Regions from separate parts of the Kitasatospora sp. NPDC056531 genome, predicted to be linked through region 1. Evidence: riboswitches for the same ligand, from Rfam matches in the RefSeq annotation. Region 1 holds a riboswitch; each other region holds the start of a gene.
The links. Region 1 has a riboswitch for thiamine pyrophosphate ahead of ACFQ87_RS02770 (purine-cytosine permease family protein). Riboswitches for the same ligand answer to the same signal wherever they lie in the genome.
Positions count from the first base shown of each region.

Region 2: linked by a shared signal. The riboswitch ahead of thiC (phosphomethylpyrimidine synthase ThiC) and the one ahead of ACFQ87_RS02770 (purine-cytosine permease family protein) in region 1 are both predicted to bind thiamine pyrophosphate.
Region 3: linked by a shared signal. The riboswitch ahead of thiO (glycine oxidase ThiO) and the one ahead of ACFQ87_RS02770 (purine-cytosine permease family protein) in region 1 are both predicted to bind thiamine pyrophosphate.

Region 1 is NZ_JBHTTU010000002.1:22,996-25,189, forward strand. It holds gene ACFQ87_RS02765 (S1C family serine protease) at 1-781, opposite strand, end outside; TPP riboswitch at 1,012-1,160, shown strand; gene ACFQ87_RS02770 (purine-cytosine permease family protein) at 1,153-2,194, shown strand, end outside.
Region 2 is NZ_JBHTTU010000002.1:237,025-239,218, forward strand. It holds gene ACFQ87_RS03725 (hypothetical protein) at 1-511, opposite strand, end outside; gene ACFQ87_RS03730 (DUF5326 family protein) at 777-977, shown strand; TPP riboswitch at 1,139-1,274, shown strand; gene thiC (phosphomethylpyrimidine synthase ThiC) at 1,269-2,194, shown strand, end outside.
Region 3 is NZ_JBHTTU010000003.1:186,588-188,781, reverse strand. It holds gene ACFQ87_RS05570 (NAD(P)/FAD-dependent oxidoreductase) at 1-1,065, opposite strand, end outside; TPP riboswitch at 1,194-1,306, shown strand; gene thiO (glycine oxidase ThiO) at 1,310-2,194, shown strand, end outside.

The sequences.
Region 1 (2,194 bases):
GGTAGTCGGCCGGGTAGCCGAGCGGGCCGCCGGGGTAGTCGGGGCCTCCGGGGTAGCCCGCGCCGCCGGAGGTGGCGTCGTGGGCGGCGCCCCAGCCGCCGACCGGCTGGCCGGCGCCGAACGGGTGGTGACCGTGCGCGGCGGGCGCCGCGCCGTACGGCTCCTGGGCGGCGGCGGCCGGGGCCCCGTACGGCTCTTGTGCGCCGGCGGCGGGCACGCCGTGGGACGGGGTCGCGTACGGGTTGGCGGCCGGCGGCAGGGCCGGGGCGACCGGGGCCGCGGCCGGAGCAGCGGGGGCTGCGGCTGCGGGCGCGGGCGCGACGGGCGGCGCGGGCGGCAGGACCGGCGGCGGGGCGTCGATGTAGCCGGTGACCGGGTCGACGGTGTGCTCCTCGGCGGCGGGCGCCGCCGGGGCCTCCGCCGCCGGGGCCTCCGGCGCCGGGACCTTGGTGAAGGCCACGGTGGGCTTGTGACCACCCTCGGCCGGGGCGGCCGCAGCCGGGGCGGCCTCGATCGGCTCGGGCCCGGCCTCCGGCGCGGTCTCCGGCTCCGGGACGCGGCTGAACGCCATCGTCGGCTTGTGTCCGCCGTCGCCCGCGGCGGCATCGGCCGACGCCGCGTCAGCGGCTTCCGACGCGGCCTCGGGGACCCGGCTGAACGCCATCGTCGGCTTGTGGCCGCCCTGAGCGGTGCCGTCGGAAACGGACCCGGCCGCCTCCTCGGGACCCGCGGGCTGCTCCCCCTGCGGCCCGGTGGGCCCAACCTCGCGCTCGGTGCTCACGGACGACCTCCATAGCTGACAGAACCAAGGACCATAGTTTTTCGCACCGTCGATTCGATTGCCGTAAGGACCCCTCTGAAGAACTCATAAGAATCCTTAGCCGACACCGACGACGGCGATGACGGCGGCGGTCGGTGAGCTCCCCTCCCCCCGCCCGGGCGTTCCGCGATGCGGACCGCACACCCCGTGGCCTTTGGCGTTCGTACCCGTGCCGGTTAGCCTGTCGCTCCAAACTGACACGCGGGAGCTTGGACCGACCAGGCTGAGAGTGCGCATGTCGACCGTACGCCAAGCGGGACACCGGCGGACCGTCGAGGGGGCGCTGACCGCCGGAACCTGTCCGGGTAATGCCGGCGTAGGGAGTATCGGCCATGCCGCCTGCTTCGCCATCCTCTTCTTCGAGCGCGCCCACGTCCAAGGATTTCCTTGATCGTCCCACGGACGCGGCCACCCCCGGCACCGACGAGCGCGTCGAGGCGCCGCTGGTGCTGGACACCGAGCCACCGCGCACCCTGCGCTTCCGGGACCACTTCGCGCTCTGGATGAACCTGGGCGTCAGCCTGATCGGCTTCTCCACCGCCGCCAGCGTGCTCGGCGAGAAGGGCAGCGAGCTGTCGCTGGCCGCCGCGGTGACCGCGATCGTGGCCGGTACGGCGGTCGGCACCGCGATGCTCGGCGTGGCCGCGCTGATCGGCGCCCGGACCGGCGCCCCCGCGATGGCCAACCTGCGCGGGCTGTTCGGCACCCGGCTGTCCTACCTGCCGACCGTGCTGAACATCGTCCAGTGCATCGGCTGGGGCGTGTTCGAGCTGCTGACCATCTCGGCGGGCGCCCAGACCGTCGCCCACACCACCGGCTACCGCTGGCTGTTCGTGCTGGCCGCGGGCGCGCTGACCACCGCGCTGACGATCTGGCCGCTGGGCGCGATCGCGGTACTGCGCCGCTTCGTGGCCGGGGCGGTCGCGGTCGCGATGGTGTACTTCACCGTCCAGCTGGGCCGTCAGGGTGTGCCGGACCCGGGCGCGGGCAACTGGCACGGCTTCCTGGGCGCCACCGACGCGATGATCGCGGTGTCGATCTCCTTCGTCCCGATGGCCGCCGACTACACCCGGCACTCGCGCACCACGGGCTCGGCCTTCTGGGGGAGCTTCTCCGGTTACACCGTCGCCCAGGTCTGGTGCTACGTACTCGGCCTGATGGCGCTGCTGCAGTCCGACGGCGACCCGAGCCGGATCTTCGACTCCTTCCTCGGCGTCTGGGCCGGCTGGCTGTTCCTGCTCGTGCTCGTGCTGCGCGAGACCGACCAGTCCTTCGCCAACGTGTACTCGACCGCGATGTCGCTGCAGAACCTGCTGCCGCGGGTGGACCGCCGGGCGCTGAGCGGTGGGATCGGAGTGCTGACCACCGTGCTGG
Region 2 (2,194 bases), 210 kb from region 1:
CGGTGGTGCCGGCGCTGTTGAAGACGGTGATGGTCGGTCTGGTGCCCGGGGTGACCGCGACCGTGACCAGGTTGGAGACCGTCTGGCCCGGCGCGAAGTTGATGCTGGAAGCGGCCGGGATGCTGCCGGGCGCCCCCGGGGCGGCGCTGAGCGAGAGGTAGCCGTTCGCGGTCGGGTTGGTCGCGGTCACGTTGACCACCACGGCCGTGGTGTCGGCGGGCACCACCGGGTAGGTGGTGGGCGGCATGTGGGAGCTGAACGCGACGAGCGGGGTCGTGTAGTACTCCTGCGCGGCGAGCGGGCGCACCATGCCGTTCGGGACGGCGTAGGCGTCGCGGGTGTCCAGGACGCGGGTCGGGCTCATTCCGACGAAGCCGCCGGCGGCGGTGACGTTGTCGCCCCAGGCCGTCGACGCGGCCGGAGCGGCGAGGGCGGGGGCGGCGGTCAGGCTGAGGGCGCTCAGGCTGAGGGCGCTCAGGACGGTCAGGGTGGTGGCGCTGCGGACACGCATGTCTGGTCCCCCTGGTGAGGCTGTCGTACGGGCTGTTCCGAAGAGTTCGGCACCTGTTGGACGCCTGAACCCGGGCTGGGTTGTAGTGCTGGCGGAAGGTTTCTTCGGGGGTCTCCCCGGGGGTGGGGATCGGGGTGATCTCGGGGTTCTCTCCGGGCCGTTGGGCCTCGTTCCGGGGCTGCGGCCACCGTACGATCGAAGCATCGAAAGCAAGCGGGATGCGGCACCGGACGGCAGCCGGCCCGAGGGGAGAAGAGGAACCGACATGGCTGAGCTCTGGAAGTCGCTGCCCTCCTGGGTGCGCAACATCGTCATCCCGGTGCTGGTCCTGGTGCTGGCCTGGAACATCATCGCCTTCGTCTTCGGCGTGGTCGGCGCCCTGCTGAGCATCCTGATCAAGCTGCTGGTCGTGGTGGGCATCGCGGCCGCCGTGGTGATCCTGGTGAAGAAGGCCGCGAAGAGCTGAATCCGCTCCGCCGCGCGGACCGCGGCGGAGCACCCCGGAGGCCCGGCACCCCGTGAGCGGGGGCCGGGCCTCGGCCTTTCCGGCCGGATTTCGGTTCGGGGGCCGTCTGGACCTGCGGCGATCGGCTCGCTACCGTGTTGGGCGTCATGTGCAGGCAACACCGCCTGCGACGCGGGAGCTCGGAGCACCGGGCTGAGAGGGCGCTGACCGGAACGTCGACGGACGGACCGACGGCTGCGTCGACCGCAGGAACCTGGACCGGGTAATGCCGGCGTAGGGAGTAGAGGTCAGATGACCACGTTCGAAGCACAGCCGCAGTCTGCCCAGACCACCCCCAGCAGCGAGCGCACCGGCTACCCGACCCCGGCCTGGCGCAAGGCCTACCGGGACGGGTCCCGCCCGGACCTGCGGGTGCCCTACCGCGAGGTGCAGCTCACCAACGGCAGGACCGTGCCGCTGTACGACACCTCCGGCCCGTACACCGACCCGGCGTACGAGCCCGACGTGCGGCGCGGCCTGCCCGCCCTGCGCGACTCCTGGATCCGCCAGCGCGGCGACGTCGAGGAGTACGACGGCCGCGAGGCGCGCCCCGAGGACGACGGGATCAAGCACACCTCGCCGCGCGGCGGCAACCTGCGCAACCTGGACGCCGTCTTCCCCGGCCGCCCGCGCCGCCCGCTGCGCGGTCGCGGTGGTGTGGCCGTCACCCAACTCGCTTACGCCAAGCGGGGCGTGGTGACACCGGAGATGGAGTTCGTGGCGCTGCGCGAGGGTCTGGAGCCCGAGTTCGTGCGCGACGAGGTGGCCCGCGGCCGTGCCGTCATCCCGGTGAACGTGAACCACCCCGAGGTGGAGCCGGCCATCATCGGCACCAACTTCCTGGTGAAGATCAACGCCAACATCGGCAACTCCGCCGTGACCTCCTCGATCGAGGAGGAGGTGGAGAAGATGACCTGGGCCACCCGCTGGGGCGCCGACACCGTCATGGACCTCTCCACCGGCCGCAACATCCACACCACCCGCGAGTGGATCCTGCGCAACTCCCCCGTGCCGATCGGCACCGTGCCGCTCTACCAGGCCCTGGAGAAGGTGGACGGCAAGGCCGAGGACCTGAGCTGGGAGGTCTACCGGGACACCATCATCGAGCAGTGCGAGCAGGGCGTCGACTACATGACCGTCCACGCCGGCGTGCTGCTGCGGTACGTCCCGCTCACCGC
Region 3 (2,194 bases), on a different contig from region 1:
GTCGCGCAGCCAGAGCACCGACCAGGCGGCATCCCGCGGGCTGCCGCGCCACAGCAGCTCGTCGCCCTCGGCGTGCCGGCCGGCGTACTGGACCATCCGGCCGAACTGCTCGGACCAGAAGTACGGCACCGGGTCGTACGGCACGTGCGCCCCCAGCACGGCGGCGGCCGCGGCCTCGCCGGACTGCAGCGCGTGGTCCCAGTGCTGCACGGCCAGCCGGGCACCGGAGCGGGCCGACGGGTAGCTGACGCAGTCCCCGGCCGCGAAGACCCCGGGCAGGCTGGTGCGCAGCCGCTCGTCCACCAGGACCGCCCCGGCCTCGTCCAGCTCGACGCCCGAGCCGGCCAGCCAGCCGGTCGCGGGCCGGGCGCCGACGCCGACCACCACCTCGTCGGCGGGCAGGTGCGAGCCGTCCGCCAGCAGTACCGCGCCCGGCTCGACGGCGGCCACGCCGACCCCGCAGCGCAGCTCGACCCCGGCCTCGGCGTACCAGGCGGCCATCGCCGAGCCGACCCCGGTCGGCAGCGCGCCCGGCACCGGCGCCGGGCCGGCCTCCACCACGGTCACCTCGCAGCCGGCCTGCCGCGCGGCGGTGGACACCTCGGCTCCGATCCAGCCCGCGCCGACCAGCACCAGCCGCAGCCCGGGGCGCAGCAGCGCGCGCAGCGCCAGGGCGTCGTCCAGGGTGTGCAGCAGGTGGGCGCGCTCGGCGCCGGGCAGGGCGCGCGGGGTGGCGCCGGTGGCGATCACCAGCGAGTCGTACGGGAGGTCGCCGTCGTCGGTGTGCAGCACGCCCGGGGTGAGGCCGGTGGCGCGCCGGCCGGTGAGCAGCTCGATGCCGAGCTGCCCGTAGTCGATGTCCAGGGTGGTGGCGTCGGCCTTGCCGAGCAGCACGTCCTTGGAGAGCGGCGGCCGGTCGTACGGCGCGTGCGGCTCCTCGCCGACCAGGGTGATCCGCCCCCGCCAGCCGCCCTGCCGCAGCTTCAGGGCGCACTGCGCCCCGGCCAGCCCGGCCCCGACGACGACCACCTGATCCGTTCCGCTCAGCTCTGCCACGCCCGTCACTGTACTCAGCGCCGCGGCGGCACCCGGCGGCCGTCCACCCCTCGGGCGGGCCCGGCGGCAACCGTCCTGCTCACCCGTCCCACCCCTCACACGGCCCTTCGGCCGGGCCGACCCCCGGCGTTAAGGTGGGTGCACCACACGGGAGCCCGGCGTACCGGGCTGAGAGGCGGGCTGGCACGGCCCGCGACCGTCCGAACCTGATCCGGGTCATACCGGCGAAGGGAGAAGAGCAGCTTTGTCACGCTTGCCATCAGGCGCCCGCGCCGACGTGCTGGTGATCGGCGGGGGCATCGTCGGCCTCGCCGTCGCGTGGCGCGCCGCGCAGCGCGGGCTGAGGAACGTGATCGTGGTCGACCCCTCCCCCGGCGGCGGGGCGGCCTCAGTCGCGGCCGGGATGCTCGCCCCGGTCACCGAGCTGCAGTACGGCGAGGAGCCGCTGCTGCGCCTCGGCATGGCCTCGAACGAGCGGTACGCGGCCTTCGCGGCCGAACTCACCGAGGCGAGTGGCGGGGAGGACACCGGCTACCGCCGGTGCGGCACGATCGCCGTCGCGCTGGACTCCGACGACCGCGAGGAACTGCGCGAACTGCACGCCTTCCACCAGCGGCTCGGCCTGGAGTCGAGCTGGCTGACCGGCCGGGAGGCCCGCAGGCTGGAGCCGATGCTGGCCCCCGGCGTGCGCGGCGGCCTGCACGTCGCGAACGACCACCAGGTGGATCCCCGGCGGCTGCTCACCGCACTGCTGCTGGCCGGTGAGCGCGCGGGCGTCGTCGGTCGGCGCGCCGAGGCCGTCGAGCTGCTCGTGGAGGACGGCCGGGCGGTCGGCGCCCGGCTCAGCACCGGGGAGACGGTGGCCGCCGATCAGATCGTGCTCGCCGCGGGCCCGCACAGCCACCGGCTGCCCGGCCTGCCCGAGGGCGTGCTGCCCGCGATCCGCCCGGTGAAGGGGCAGGTGCTGCGGCTCCACATCCCGGAGGCCTACCGGCCGTTCCTCTCCCGCAACGTCCGCGCGGTCGTGCGCGGGCAGCACCTGTACCTGGTGCCGCGCGAGAACGGCGAGCTGGTGATCGGCGCGACCACCGAGGAGCAGGGCTACGACACCACCGTCACCGCCGGCGGCGTGTACGAA